DNA from 2 places in the Kribbella sp. NPDC050241 genome. Region 1 is predicted to be linked to the other one. Evidence: riboswitches for the same ligand, from Rfam matches in the RefSeq annotation. Region 1 holds a riboswitch; the other holds the start of a gene.
The links. A riboswitch is a leader RNA that binds a small molecule or an ion and turns the genes downstream of it on or off. The one in region 1 is predicted to bind cyclic di-AMP.
Positions count from the first base shown of each region.

Region 1 (7,742 bases):
CCGGTAGGCCCGACAAAACTGCAGCTGTCCTCAGGTCTGTTCTTGGGCCTGAATCTGCGTGGCCCCAAAGGCAGGGGCGTCGGATGGCGGGCGCGGGGCAGTGCTCCGTTGCTTGACCTGAGCAGATCCGGCGCGTCCGACCCGCACCTGTTCTGGGACAAGGTGACCCGCGAAGAGGGGGACCGCATCGTCTTGCAACCGAACAGTTTTTACCTGCTCATGTCGCACGAGGAAGTCACCATCCCACCTCACTTGGCCGCAGAGATGGCCGCGTATGACCCCACGAGCGGCGAGCTACGGACTCACTACGCAGGGTTCTTCGACCCGGGCTTTGGATACAACGCCGAACAGCGTGCAGCCGGGTCGACCGCTGCGCTGGAAGTCCGCGCCCACGATGTCGCCTTCATGATCGAACATCGGCAACCCGTCTGCAAGCTGACCTTCGAGCGAATGCAAGAGCCGCCGACCATGCTGTACGGCGAAGGCGGCTTGGGATCGAACTACCAAGGACAGACCGAGACGCTCGGCAAGCACTTCAGGATAGAGAGAGGCGAGATCCCGCCTGCCCCCGCTGCGTCGGACCACGGGACCGTTCCGGAGTCTGAACAGCTTGAGTTCGCCGGCGAGGGATGAGTTCTGTGCCGCAACTTCCCGACCCGGACGCTTGCCGGGGACCAGAGGATCTGGGCAAATTTGAGCATGACGAGGCAAACGACATCTTTTACGTATGCGAGTACGACCCGCGGCTAGATGTCTACACCTGGGTGATCAATCCGCCCGTTGAGGACTGAGCCAGGGGCGGTTGGCGCGCGACGCTTGCCGTCGCTGCTCGCGTCGCGTAGATCGTGCAGGAGAGGTCACAGCTCGGCAACGATCACGTTCGGGGATAGCTGACCGAACCCCTGCTCGTTGCGTCTGTGTATATGCACACACCCCACTGGCCTGTTGCTGAGCTGCCTGACATGTAAGTCTGTCTATACCCGACCGAGTGGGGGACAAATCGTGAAGGTCGTCAAGGACACCAGCAGCGTCGAGCGTGCCAAACAAGTAGCCAGGAACCCGACCGACTACTTCGCGCGTGGACGAGCCGAAGTGCAAGCCGAGGCCCGTAGACCTCGGCCCGCAACCAGCAAGGCGCCCCGGAAGGCCGAAGACTAGCCCGTCGGGTAGTCAGAGAACCTTGTGTAGTTCGCACAGACGGCAGCAAAAGCATCCGCGATCACCTGCGCGGTGCGCACATGATCTTCGGTGATCGCCTCGGGGTCGGGGCTGTCGATGGTCACCATGCCGAAAACGTCCCCCTCCTCGCCAGAAACATGAAGCGCGGCGAACGCCTTCCACATCTTCCGCTTGGTCCATGCGTACGGCGCGCCAGCCTCGCCCAGATGCCAGATCCGGGGCTGCTGCCCGTCAAGCGCTCGGAACGCCTCGTCACCGCGGGCCCCGTCGCCCTCCCGCATGACCAGGGCCGGCTTCTTGCGCTCACCGCGCTTGTCGACGGCTCGGAGTAGCCGGTGGGGCGCGCGACCCTCGACCGCCCAGTAGATGACGCGGACATCGGAGACGCTCCCACCGAGGTACTCGACGATGCCCGATTGCATCGTCACCAGAGCCTGCCCGTACAGCTGGGCCGGCCGGCTCTTCTGGTCGTCCGGGAGCGTCATCGGGTCGAGGCCACCGAGGCTGATCAACGTTCCGATGAGAGGCCGCAAGACGACCTTGGAGAGCAACATCTGTTCCTCGAGCTGCTCGTTCTTGCGGGCGATCAGTCGCAGCGCGTCCGCCAGCTCCGCCTGCTGGCGACCGATCTTGCGCTCACGGTCCGCGAGCCGATCCTCTCGATCGGCAAGCTCCTGCTCTTGGTGAGAGATCTCGGCGGCCGAGGTCCGATACTGCACCCACTGCGCGGCCACGTTCAGCACGGCCCCAGCTACCACGGCGGCGAGGCCGAGGTAGGTCAGGAAGGTCTCCCGGGTGGTGTGAACGAACAACACGCCCACATCGCCCTGGGCGCCTGGCGCTCTGACCTGCGTCCACCAGCCGACGCCGGTGAGCACCGCACTTACTCCATTGAGCGCGAACCACCAGAAGGGCAGTAGTGCCCTCCAGGGGCGGCGCGCTAACTGTCCTGCCGGCTGGCTCCCGGCCGGCAGCAACGTGGGCGTCGTCTCCTGACGACGCTCGTTCTTGGGCATGGTTGTCTCCCGACGCCTGTGAAGTTAGCTGTCGGGTTCGGGCTGAGAGTCAATAGCCCGGTCCGCTCCCGCGGACTTCACCCCAGGGTCCCGACCACTCACGGTCGGGACCCAACTTCCTGGGGCCCCCACTCCTGCCATGGTTGTTCGAGGGGAGCGGGTGCGCCTGGCAGGACTCGGCGTTGACACACCTGCGGTTGGACACAAGGTGTCCAGGTAACAGCCGAGATTACACCCATTCCGGACGTACTTGCGCCGGGATACCTCGACGCGCCGGAAATGCAGTCCGGGGTACGCCGGTCGAGCTTGCCCGTGTTGTGTCGTGTTGTGTCGTGTTGTGCCGACGCGCGCCACACAACGAGCGGGGCAGCAGCCCTCTTATCCCTTGCTGGCAAGGGATACCCGCACTCCGCAGAGGACTGTCCGCTGCCGACTGAAGGTACAGAAGGGGAGTCCCCGCGGTGAGCCGCGCCGGAAGAAGCGCCCGAAGTGTGTAGAACTCGGCTGTGTTCCCATTGCGAATATGGATAGCCAATTCAAATAGGGATTTGGAATCGCTACTTAACCGTCCGGATCCGGGTGGAATCCATGCCTGACTGGCCCTCCGGCCATCCCGCAGCGGCAACCGCGGCTTGGTGCGGCGCAGGTCGAAACCGAGCTGGTCGTCCAGCCGCACCGAGTACTCCACCGCGCCGGGGAAACGCTGGAACTGTTGCCGCATCTTCGCACCGGACCGCAGGAACGCCATCGCAGCCGGCGGCAACCATCCGTCCATCGCGTCCAAGTCACGGCGTGCTCGAACTACGGCGAGGGCGGCGCCGCCAGGCGCGGAAGTTGCGCAAAGGTCGCGGCGGGCGAGACTGGAGGGCCAGGAGGCGACGGAAACCCGGGGGGTTGCGCCGCGCCGACCAAGGTCGGCGATGCCTCGGCCGCGGGGCAGCCAGATCATGTTCCGGGTCGGTGACAACCGTGCGCTCGTGGGCTCTTCGGTCTTCCCAGTACGGGTGGTGGTAGCGCTCAGCGGCGCTGAGGCGTCTCCCGCGACGCCGAGTGGTTAGAAGTCCTTCAGACTCGGCCGTGGTGCGGCATGCCACGACGGCATGGCGACGTCTGCGGCTAGCGCAGACGATTCAGCAGAACGGAATGGGCGCCTTCAGTGGACCTGCGCAGCGGGCGCACCTGGACTCCAGCCGGCGGGGCTAGAGCTGATGAACCGGCGCGACAGTCACCCCTCTCGTTTCACACAACACACCCATGGATCGCTGGCCCAGGTCTACCCGTGTTTGAGCGCGACCGTGCGGCCGGCGACTACCAGGTCACCTTCACTGGTGTATAGGCCGGCGATCACGACTTCGGGTCGGCTGATCGGTCCGAGGACTCCCCGACGATGACCTCGCGGGTCTCGCGGTGCTTCACCTTCACCCACGCGTCCTGGCGGCCTCGCGTGTAGCGCGAGGCTGCTCCTTTCACGACGAGCCCTCCCACGCCCATTGCGGCCGGCGGCAGTTCGAACCACTCCGTGGCCTCGTCAAGGTCATCGGTCACTGGGGTCAGCTGAAGCGGCGGCCCCCAGTCCTTGGACAGCTGCTCGAGCCTGCGCCGGCGGACGGTCCAGCGCTGCGTCCGCAGATCGACGCCGCCGACCCCGAGGAGATCGAACGCGGCGTAGGAGGCGGGGAGCTCGGCCGCCGTCGCCCGGGCCTTGGCCGGGCTGGTGACCAGGCGCTGCTGGAGCGCGTCGAAGCTCAAGCGGCCGTCGGCGCCGAGGATCACCGGTTCGCCGTCCAGCACGACACCGGCAGGCAAATGCTGCACCGCGGCGGCGACGATGTCGGGGAAGCGGTCGCTGATGTCGTTGCGGTTGCGGGTCCACAACCGCGCCCGGTCGCTCCCGCGGACGATCGCGACCCGGCCAGTTGACTGAACTCACAACCGGAGTTGACCACGCCTCTGCCGGGGGCGGGCGGGGCAACTTACATCGCGGCCAGCCTGCCCGGCCGTCACCGAACACCAATAACGGCCACAGGGCCTGCGAGCGCCTCAGTCCTTTGTGTCCAGCGGGCGTAGGTTCGCGGCGGCGAACCACGCCTCCACCGACTCCGGCCGGCTGGGGTTCGGCACGTACACAACGCGCGCCTGCCAGTCCCCAGACGCTGTACGGCGCCACTCGAGAATCAGCCCGGGCCAAGGGCCCTGCTCGCGCGCCGTCCGCAGCACCCAACAATGACGCCGCTGCGCGTCGGGAGGCGGCGTCCTGGGGTAGCGCCGATTGGTACCCATTAGCCTAGATTAGAACACATGTTCGATAGCGACAGTTCAGGGCGGTGATGGGTACGGAGACGGCTCAGCCGCCAAACCGAGACTCCCAGATCCGCGATCACCGCCGTGGTGGCTCTCGCGGGACGCGACGCCGAGCAGGTCCTTCGGCCGGCGGTCTCTTGCCGATCCTGGGCAGCGCGAACGGTGAGACGGCATCTACCGCCCGCTGACAACCCTGGGTTAGCGTTCAGTCGCTCCCGGCAAGATCGCTCAGGGAACACTCCGCCCGTCCCGGAAGGATTACCCATGCGCAAGTGGGTCTTAGCTCTGACCTCAGCCATCACTCTGCTCGTTGGTTCCACTCTTAACGCTGTGCCCGCCAATGCGACCGACACCAGTTTCCAGGCCTGTGTCCAGGACTCCTGCGAGGGGACGTGGACGGCCGGATCTATCACCTGGCTCAACCGAACCGCAACGCTGTCGGTCACCATCTTCAAGCCCGAGGGCGTCGACTATTCGGCGACCGCCATCTTCGACGCCTTCGCCGGTACCACGAAGATCGACACCCAGACCCGGACGATGCGAACCTCCGCCGACCGCCAGGAGTTCCCGGCATTCACGATCGGCGACCCGAACCTGGTCGGAGGAATCAACCGCATCCGCGTACAGCTGTGCGAGAACGACACCACGCCGCCGTTCTGCGGAATCCAGCAGAACTTCTGGAGGTAGCTCGGCCACCGCACACACTCACCGGGCGCGAGCTGGCAGCGTGGCAGGCTGGTTGCATGTGTGGTCGCTATGCGTCAACAGCCCGCCGAGCTGACCTGCTCGAACAGTTCCAGATCGACGACGACAAGGCCGACGAACCGAACGGACCCGACTACAACGTCGCGCCGACCAAGCTCGCCCCGGTCGTGATCTCGAGAGCCCTACTTGACGGACCCAAGGACGCCGCCGCGGTGCGGCAGCTACGGCTGTTCAAGTGGGGCCTGATCCCGTTCTGGGCCAAGGACACCAGGATCGGGAACCGGTTGGTCAACGCCCGGAGCGAGACCGTCCACGAGAAGCCAGCGTTCCGGGCCGCGTTCAAGTCCCGACGCTGCCTGATCCCGGTCGATGCGTTCTACGAATGGTTCGAGACCGACAAGCTCAGCGAGAAGACCCACAAGCCCTTCAAACAGCCCTTTGCGTTCCGGCCCATCGACGGCTCCTCACTCGCGCTCGCCGGCGTGTACGAGGTGTGGAAGGACAAGTCCCTACCCGAAGACGACCCAGCCTCCCTGTTGCGGTCCTACACGATCATCACCACCACCGCGACCGACGAGATCGGCCGCATCCACGACCGAATGCCCATGGCGATCGCTCCCGACGACTGGGACCTGTGGCTCGATCCCACGGTCAAGGACCCCGCCGACGTCAAGGCGCTGATGAGTCCGCCGACGGGCCTGGAGATCTACGCCGTGTCCACGGCGGTCAACGACGTCCGCCGCAACAACGGCCCGCACCTTCTCGACCCGCTCCCGGCGTCTTGACCACACAGGATCGCAGTGCCTATGACCTCCGAGAGACCGAGTGGGTCTCGGCGCAGGAGGCCGCCCGTGTTCTCGGCGTAAGTGAGAGCACGGTTCATCGAATGGCGCGTCGGGGCCTGCTCGAGCGTGGGTCCGGGTATCGCAGGTACTCCCGAGCTTCGTTGGAGGCGCTGCGCGATCGCGGTGCAGCGATCTCGATCGGTGAGGCAGCCGGCATCATCGATCGGTCGAGGACGGCGGTCCGAGATCTGATCGCCGCTGGTGAACTGTGCTCTTCGTCCAATGCGACGTTTCCGGTCTTCCGGCGTGACGTGGAACGGTACGCCGAGTCTCATCCGCCGCCCGACGATCGGGCCGGGCAACTAGACGCCGCCGCCGCGGCCAGGGTTCTGGGTCGCAGCGTCTCCACTCTTCTACGGTTAGCCAGGTCCGATCGAGTTCCGTGCGACCGTGACACACGTGGCCGGTACTGGTTTCGCGAGGACCATCTGGCGCTGTACCTGCGTGCCAGAGCCACGGCACGCCTGCTAGATCGCCATCCGACATAGTGTGCGGTCGGCCGCTGGGGTGCACTCGCCGCCCCCAGATGGCGTGGAAATTGTCGGTGTCTGCTGGGATCGTCGTGTGGCATGGAGCTGACTGCCCGGGATTTCGAGCGGATACCGCAGCGGAACCTGCGGATACCGGTACGTGAGTTCGCGCGGCTCTGGCTGACGGCCGAGCGTCGTGACGATGCGATGAATGCCGCCGGCGAACCTGAAGACGCATACCTGCGCGGAGTGTGTGCGACCTGCGAGTGGCTTGGAGGCGTGATCATCCAGGTGCGCGGTGCGGATGGGCAATCGCTGTCGGTGTTCAGGCCGTCCCCACTGACCGGGTTGCAGTCGAAAGCGCATGAGGAGCTGATCGCGGAAGAGACGCGGGCGGCCGAGCGGACCATTGCCGACAGCGTTCCTAGTGAGCCAGGGTTTGTTCACGGTGCGCTGGCGACGCTGATGTGGGCGTGGCGCCGATCGGGCATGCCACCGATAGATGTAGAGCGCGCCCAAGCAGGATGACTCGGGTCTTGCCAAGAACCATCCACTAGTTCTGATCGTCTACTCCAGGTCGACCTTCATAGATCCTGCATCGAGCATGGTCTTGTCGGGGTTCCCCTTACTTCGTGCCACGCGGTCGTCGGAGCCCGGCGCTCAGGCCCGACTCGATCGTGCGCTGAGCTTCGCGCCGGCCGAGCCCGATCCGCAGTGCGGCGGACAGCAGTTCGTCTCGTACGGTCTGAGCGTCGAGCGCGCCGACGGCTGCGACGCGGCCAAGTGCGTAGGCCGATCCGTTCAGGTCGTCGTTGCGCTGGCCGGGTGTGGAGGCTAATAGCTTGTCGAGCTGGGCGGTGAGCGCCTTCAGCCCGTACGCGGCGCCGAACCTGCTCGGGCTGCTTGCCGCTGTTGCGGTGGGCGCCGGCTCGGTTGCGGTCAGTGCGCTGATGATCCAGTCGGGGAGTGTGGCTGGCCGGCGGATCACGTCGGCGCGGTAGCGGTGTCCCTGGATGACGGATCCGGCGCCGACGACGTAACCGCCGCGGCCCCGGGTGTCGATCTTCCAGCCGAGCCGCCCGGCGGTGTTCCCGAGTTCGGCTCCATCGGGTTGGCGGTAGTACAGGTGTTGTCCCTTGCTGGGGGTGCTGATCGTCCAGGTCCGGGGCAGGATGTGTCCGCCGTCGGCGGCCAGATGGTCGAGGACGTCACGTCCACACGTGATG
Region 1 is NZ_JBITJE010000002.1:628,321-636,062, reverse strand. It holds gene ACIBG5_RS10885 (2'-deoxycytidine 5'-triphosphate deaminase) at 1-633, shown strand, start outside; gene ACIBG5_RS10880 (hypothetical protein) at 1,155-2,195, opposite strand; cyclic di-AMP (ydaO/yuaA leader) riboswitch at 2,195-2,387, opposite strand; gene ACIBG5_RS10875 (hypothetical protein) at 3,540-4,097, opposite strand; gene ACIBG5_RS10870 (hypothetical protein) at 4,827-5,183, shown strand; gene ACIBG5_RS10865 (SOS response-associated peptidase) at 5,240-5,986, shown strand; gene ACIBG5_RS10860 (helix-turn-helix domain-containing protein) at 5,983-6,534, shown strand; gene ACIBG5_RS10855 (hypothetical protein) at 6,616-7,044, shown strand; gene ACIBG5_RS10850 (bifunctional DNA primase/polymerase) at 7,142-7,742, opposite strand, start outside.

Region 2 (7,742 bases), 260 kb from region 1:
ATCGGCGCGTTCAAGTTCCGCGGCGCCTACAACGCGGTGAGCCGGTTGTCCGCCGACCAGCTCCAGCACGGCGTGGCGGCGTACTCGTCGGGGAATCATGCGCAGGCCGTTGCCCTCGCGGCCCGGATCGCGGGGACGGTCGCGGTGATCCTGATGCCCGAGGACGCTCCCCCGACGAAGCTCGCGGCCACCCGTGGGTACGGCGCTGAGGTCGTCACGTACGACCGGTACACGCAGGACCGGGCCGCCCTGGCCAAGGAGTTGGCCACCGAACGTGGGCTCACGCTGATTCCGCCGTACGACCACTACGACGTGATGGCGGGGCAGGGGACGGTTGCGCTCGAGCTGATCGAGGAGGTCGGCCGGCTCGGCGCGCTCCTGGTCCCGGTCGGCGGCGGTGGGTTGATGGCCGGCTGCGCGACCGCGGCGACGCTGCTGTCGCCGGGAATCCGGATGATCGGCGTCGAGCCGGAGGCCGGCGACGACCACGCCCGGTCGTTGGCCGCGGGCGAGCGGGTGGAGATCGACGTACCGCGGACGATCGCGGACGGGCAGGCGATCTCGTCACCCGGCGAGCTGACGTTCGCGGTGAACCGGCGGCTGGTGGACAGCTTCGAACTGGTCAGTGACGACGAGATCGTGGCCGCGATGGCGTTCGCGTTCGAGCGACTGAAGATCGTTCTGGAGCCGAGCGGGGCCAGCGCGCTGGCGGCACTGCTGGCCGGGCGGATCCAGGGTCTGCCGGAGCGCGTCGGGGTGGTGCTGTCCGGCGGGAACGTGGGGCTGGACCGGTTCCGCGAGCTGCTCGGAAATAGCTGAATTCTCAGGCACCTTAGGCTGCCCTGCGCACTCGTTGTGCCCGTTGTCACAGAGAGCCACAAATGAAATGTGACTGGAGTCACACCGAGCCGCTGATTCGCCGTCTGAGCCTCGCTCAGACACGCTCAGGACACCTTGTGTTCACCCCAACTCCCTGATCCGTCAGGGAGCCGTTGAGGGCCTTTCCAGAGGGTCCCTGTGGATCTGAGGGTTTGCGTCGTGATCGTTCTGTTATACAGTCGTCGGCGGTTCGGTAAACAACACGGACCGCACATGTGTGAACGCCGAGCTCTGCCAGGCACATGTGCTCCCCTCGAAGAACCATGGCAGAGGTGGGGGACCCAGGAGGTTGGGTCTCGACCGTGAGTGGTCGGAACCCTGGGGTGAAGTCCGCGGGAGCGGACCGGGCGATGAATCCCAGCCCGAACCCGACAGCTAACTTCACAGGCGTCGGGAGACAACCATGCCCGTCACTGCCCGGCGGACGTCGCTTTGGCGCGCCGTCAGCCAGCCCAGCGAGGCCAGTACCGTCCGGCCGATCGGCCGGACCGTCGCCAAACACCGCAAGAACACCAAGTCCGGCGCACCCCGGGGGGCGGCTGCCGCAGTCCTGTCGGTTGGCCTTGCTGTCGGCGGTGGAGCCGCGATCAGCGTCACCACCAGCCCGGCGCCCGCTTCGGCGGCCACCACCGCCCTGACCCCGGCCCAGATCCGCGGCAACGCACCGATCAACAGCCACCCGTACCTCCGGCGCGGGGACAAGGGCAAGACGGTCTCGTACGTGCAGCGTGCCCTGCACCTCGGGCCGGACGGCTACTTCGGCACCAGCACCTACCGGGTGCTGATCAAGTTCCAGCGCTCCTGGGGCATTCGCGCGACCGGGTACACGGATCCGAAGACCTGGGGCCGGCTCACCTGGGCCGCGAAGCGCGGGATCCTCTACGGTCCGTACGGCAAGCCCGCCGCGTCGACCTTCCGGGCCAGGGTGCTCAGGGAGGCCGCGAAGCTGAAGGGCAGGCCGTACCGCTACGGCGGCACGACCCCGCGCGGCTTCGACTGCTCCGGCTACACCGGCTACGTCTACAAGAAGGCCGGCAAGAAGCTGCCGCGTACGTCGCGAGCGCAGTACAGGGCGACAAAGCACATCAGCCGCAAGTCCGCGAAGCCGGGTGACCTCGTCTTCTTCAAGAGCAGTGGCGGCCGCGTGTACCACGTCGGCATCTACGCCGGCAGAAACATGCTGTGGCACGCCTCGAGGCCGGGCCGCCCGGTCGCGAAGGCGAAGATCTGGACCAGCAAGGTGGCCTTCGGCCGCGTCTGAGTCCGACCCGTCAGCGTCTCCTCCCCCCACGGGCGCCGCTGACCCCGGAACCGGTCCGGGCCGTCGTTCCCCCCACCCCTCCGACGGCCTGGGCCGGTTTCTCTATCCGTCCAGCAGACCGGCCTCATAGGCGAGGATCGCGACCTGGACCCGGTTGGTGGCGTCCAGCTTCACCAGCGCCCGCGACACGTGTGCCTTGACCGTCGCCTCGCTCATGAACAGCGTCCTGCCGATGTCGGAGTTCTGCAGGCCGCGGCCGACCTCGACCAGCACCTCGCGCTCGCGATCGGTCAGCTTGGCGATCCGCTCCTTCGCCGCCCGCCGGCGGTCCGCCCGGGGGTCGGCGGCGAAGTGCCCGATCAGCCGCCGGGTCACCGCCGGCGACAGCATCGCGTCCCCGGCCGCCACCACCTTGATCGCCTGCACCAGCTCGCGCGGCGGAGTGTCCTTCAGCAGGAACCCGCTCGCCCCGGCCTGCAGCGCCCGGAACACATAGTCGTCCAGGTCGAATGTCGTCAGGACGACGATCTTCGGCGGATCCGGCAACGCCTGGACCTCGCGGGTGGCGGCCAGCCCGTCCAGCCGCGGCATCCGGATGTCCATCAGTACGACGTCCGGCCGGTGCTCCTTCACCATCCGCGCGGCGTCGGCACCGTCCTCGGCCTCGGCGACCACCTCGAGCTCGTCGTCCGACTCCAGGATCATCTTCAGTCCGGCTCGGACCAGCGCCTCGTCGTCCACGATCAGCAGCCGCGTCATCGTTCCCCTTCGTCCACATGCACAGGCTCGGCACTCTCCCGGTTGTCCGGCCAGGGCAGCCAGCCCTCGACCCGCCAGCCGCCTTCGGGCGTCGGTCCCGTCGACAGCCGCCCACCGGCCAGCTGGACCCGCTCACGCAGCCCAACCAGTCCGGCACCGGCGCCCGGGAGCAGTGAACCAGCAGCCACCGGCCGCACGTTCGTCACCCTCACCGTCACGCCGTCGCCGCGGTCGCCGTACACGAGGACCTCGGTGGACGCACCCCGGGCGTGCTTGTGCACGTTGGTCAGCGACTCCTGGACCACGCGGTAGACCGTCCGCCCGATCGACACCGGTACGTCGTCCGGCAGCGTGAACTCGCCCGCCACACTCACGCCCGCATCCCGCGACGCCATCACGAGGCGCTCCAGGTCCGCGGCCCGCGGCACCGGAGTCAGGTCGGCCCCGTCGACGCTGACGTCGGAGCGCAGTACGCCGAGAACCTCGCGGAGATCCTCCATCGCCTGCCGCGCGGTCTCCCGGATCAACCGGGCCGACCCCTCGACCTTGTCCGGGCCGACGGCCGGGTTCACCTCGAGGCCGCCGGCGTGCAGGGCGATCAGCGACACCTTGTGCGCCAGCACGTCGTGCATCTCCTGGGCGATTCGGGCCCGCTCGCCCAGCCGCGCCTGCTCACTGCGCAACTCGCGCTCCGCCTCGGCGCGCTCGGCACGATCGCGCAGCGACACCATCAGATCCCGGCGGGCGCCGATGTAGGCGCCGGCCGCGATCCAGCTTCCGATCAGGAACGGTCCGCTGAAGACCGACACCCAGAACCCGCCGCCCTCACTCCACATGTTGAGGACGTAAGCGGCGTACCCGGCCAGTCCGAGGATCGCGAGAACGAGGTCGCGGCGGCGGATCGCCAGGGTCAGCAAGGCGAGACCCATCGGGACGACGAGACCCGCCGTCAGCATCGCGAGCACGCCGATCGCGGTCACGACGGCCGGGAACCGCCGGCGCCAGAACAGCGCGGCCGACGCCACCACGCCGGCGCCCAGGACGTACCAGTCCTTGAGGTCCCAGCCGCCGTCACCGGAGGCCGCCTGAAGGGCGATCGTGAGCAGGCTGAAGCCGACGTACAGGAAGTCGCGCAGGCGCGGGGCATGCCTGACCCACCAGGCGTACCACCGGCGCAACCGTCGCATTCTGTCAGCGTAGTTGCCCGGAGTACGCCGTCTCGTCCCCCATCAGGTGGGGGTCGGGGATGTCCCCGAGAGACTTTCGTAGGGGGTTGGTCGAGCCTGTCGTCCGATGTGCCGAGGGGGCCGGTGACGGTTGACTCGACGTCATGATCACCGTCGAGAACCTGACCAAGCGGTACGGCAGCACCACTGCCGTCCAGGACGTGTCCTTCACCGTCCAGCCGGGAAGCATCACCGGCTTCCTCGGCCCGAACGGCGCCGGCAAGTCCACCACACTCCGGATGCTGACCGGCCTCACGCCGCCCTCGTCAGGCACCGCGACCATCAACGGCAAGAAGTACGCCGACCTGCCGAACCCGGGCCGGGTCGTCGGCGTCATGCTGGACGCCGCCGCGCAGCACGCGGGCCGGAGTGGACGGGAGACGCTCCTGCTCAACGCCAGCCTGCTCGGGGTGCCGAAGACGCGCGTGGACGAGATGCTCGAGGCCGTCGGCCTCAGTCACGCCGCCAAGCGCCGGGTCGGGCAGTACTCGCTGGGCATGCGGCAGCGGCTCGGTATCGCGAGTGCGCTGCTGGGCGATCCCGCCGTACTGATCCTGGACGAGCCGGCCAACGGGATGGATCCGGAGGGCATCCGGTGGATGCGTGGACTGCTCCAGGACTTCGCGTCCCGCGGCGGCACGGTGATCCTGTCCAGCCACCTGCTGGGCGAGGTCCAGGCGACCGTCGACCGGCTGGTCGTGATCGGCGGCGGCCGGATCGTCGCCAACGGCTCGCTGGAAGAACTGCTGTCCGGCAGCGGCACGCTCGTCCGCGGCCTCGACCCGATCGGCCTGAACGAGGCCCTGACCGCGGCCGGTCTGCGGCTGGAGCCGCTGCACGACGGCGCGCTGCGCGTCGACGCCACCGCCGAGCAGGTCGGCCGCGCCGCCGCGGCCGCAGGCCAGATCCTGCTCGAACTGCGCCAGAGCGACGGCGCCGGCCTGGAGGACCTGTTCTTCCAGCTCACCACTCCGGCCGCCGAAGCGGCCTGACCACTTCTCCTGAACGAGCAGTATCAAGCACCGAGTTTGGAGCTCATAGCCATGACCACCGTGACCGACGTCGCGCCCACCACCCCGGCGAAGCACCGGGCCGAGGCGACGACCAGTCTTCCGCCCGTCCGCGGGCAGTCCTTCCTGAAACTCGTCGGCATCGAACTGCGCAAGTCCGTGGACACCCGCAGCGGCAAGTTGCTGATCGGCGCGATCCTGGCGCTGGCCGTCATCGCGATCGGCTGGCAACTGACCCACCTGCCGCAGGGCCCAGCCACCGTCGACGGATTCCTCAGTGCGGCCTCCACCAGCGTGATGCTGTTGCTGCCGGTCATCGGCGTGATGGCGATGACGAGCGAATGGACCCAGCGCACAGCGCTGACCACCTTCACGCTGTCGCCCCGGAGGGTTCGGGTGCAGATCGCCAAATTCGTGTCCGCGATCATCATCAGCATCGTGGTGCTGACCGTGACCAACCTGCTGGCGCTGGCGGGTACAGCGCTCGGTGGCGCGGTCGGCGGCGACGGCTCGTCGTACGCCGGGCTCGGCGGAGCACTGGCCGGCGCGTACCTGACCAGCGCGCTCAACGTGGTGATGGCTGCCGCCTTCGGTGCGGTGATCGCCCAGACCGCGGTCGCGATTCTGGTCTACTTCATCGCCCCGACCGCCTGGTCGCTGGCCGGCCCGGCCCTGTTCAAGGACAACGCGAACTGGCTGGACGTGTTCGGCGCCTTCGGCCGGATCGCGGACCGCGACCTGCACGGCATGGTGCCCGAGACACTGACCTCGATCGCGGTCTGGATCGTTGTCCCAACCATCGTCGGACTGTGGGCAAGCTCACGTCGCGAGGTCAAGTAGCGGGGTCGGACGCGGTGGGGTGGGCCGGTTTGAGGGGACCGGCGCACCCCACCGACGGGGTGATCGGACCTCTTCGGCGGTTCAGCCAGGGGGTCGTGCGTGTGTCGATCCCCGGGTCCGGGTAACCTAGAAGCACGATTACTGACGACTGATCCGTGGGCGCCACGCTGCGTACCCGGTTGACTTGTGCGAGGGGGTCGACGCTATGGGGCGCGGCCGTGCAAAGGCCAAGCAGACGAAGGTCGCTCGCGACCTGAAGTACCGCACCTGGGACACCGACTTGGACCAGCTCAAGAAAGAGCTGTCCGGTGACCAGGGTGGCGACCGTTCTGCGAACGGCGACAACGACGGCGACGAATACGACGCCGACGAATACCACCCCCGTCGGTAAGCAACGACAGCTCGGCTGACCTGCTCAGTGCCCTCGGGTGCTGAGCAGGCTGACCGTGCGCCCGACGTGTTCCACCACACCAGCACCACCCGGAGCGGTCGAGCCTACCCAGAAATCGGTTGCTCGAGCGGGCGGCGCCTGGGTCGGCACGGCCTGAGAGCTACCTGCGCGGGTCCTTACTTGGCGTAGGTGCCTTCCAGGGCGACCGTGCCACCGGGCGTCGCGGTGACCTCACCGCAGACCCAGGCCGGGATGTCGCGGGACGCCAGCTCGGCGATCGCGGCGTCAGCGGACGACGGGTCGAGTACGGCGACCATGCCGGCACCCATGTTCAACGTCTTCTCCAGTTCGGGCAGAGCGACGTCGCCGAGCAGCCCGACCAGGCCGAAGATCGGCGCCGGCGCCCAGGTCGACCGGTCGATGCGGACCGAGAGGGCCTCGGGGATGACCCGGGCCAGGTTCGCCGCGAACCCACCGCCGGTGATGTGCGACATCGCGTGCAGCGGCTTGGCGTCACCCTCGACGTCGCCGTTCAGCTCCGCGATCAGCTCCAGGCAGTGCTTCGCGTACACCCGGGTCGGAGTCAGCAGCACCTCGCCCAGCGTCATACCCAGCTCCGGCACGACCCGGTCGAGCGTCCAGCGGGCGCGGTTGAAGAAGACGTGGCGGACCAGGGAGTACCCGTTCGAGTGCAGGCCGGAGGAGGCCATCGCCACGACGACGTCGCCCGCGCGGACTCGCTCCGCACCGAGCACCTCGTCGGCCTCGACCACACCGGTCGACGCACCGGCCACGTCGTACTCGTCCGGCTCGAGCAGGCCCGGGTGTTCGGCGGTCTCCCCGCCGACGAGCGCCGTACCGGCCTCCACGCACGCCTCGGCGATGCCCTTCACGATCTGCGCGATCGTCTCCGGGACCACCTTGCCGGTGCAGATGTAGTCGGTCATGAACAGCGGCTCGGCGCCGCAGACGACCAGGTCGTCGACGACCATCCCGACCAGGTCGAACCCGATCGTGTCGTGCTTGTCCAGCTTCTGCGCGATCGCGACCTTCGTCCCGATCCCGTCCGTCGAGGTCGCCAGCAGCGGCCGCCGGTACGACGTGAGCGCGGTCGCGTCGAACAGCCCGGCGAACCCGCCGAGCCCGCCGACCACCTCCGGGCGGGTCGCCTTCGCCACCCATTCCTTCATCAGCTCGACGGCCCGGTCACCGGCCTCGATGTCGACTCCGGCAGCGGCGTAGCTCGCGCCTTCGCTCACGTTCATCTCCTCGATACTCCGGCGGTACGACGTACGCCGGGCTGATCTGGCTACGGACGGCTCAGGGCGTCGGCGGCACCGGCGCCACCGGAGACCGTGGCCAGGCCGTCGACGTCG
Region 2 is NZ_JBITJE010000002.1:366,416-374,157, reverse strand. It holds gene ACIBG5_RS09685 (threo-3-hydroxy-L-aspartate ammonia-lyase) at 1-819, shown strand, start outside; cyclic di-AMP (ydaO/yuaA leader) riboswitch at 1,092-1,283, shown strand; gene ACIBG5_RS09680 (NlpC/P60 family protein) at 1,283-2,140, shown strand; gene ACIBG5_RS09675 (response regulator) at 2,243-2,899, opposite strand; gene ACIBG5_RS09670 (histidine kinase) at 2,896-4,086, opposite strand; gene ACIBG5_RS09665 (ABC transporter ATP-binding protein) at 4,230-5,117, shown strand; gene ACIBG5_RS09660 (ABC transporter permease) at 5,169-5,975, shown strand; gene ACIBG5_RS09655 (DUF3073 domain-containing protein) at 6,181-6,366, shown strand; gene purM (phosphoribosylformylglycinamidine cyclo-ligase) at 6,543-7,631, opposite strand; gene purF (amidophosphoribosyltransferase) at 7,676-7,742, opposite strand, start outside.
Region 2: it holds a riboswitch for cyclic di-AMP, as region 1 does, so the genes downstream of both, ACIBG5_RS09680 (NlpC/P60 family protein) here and ACIBG5_RS10880 (hypothetical protein) in region 1, are expected to answer to the same signal.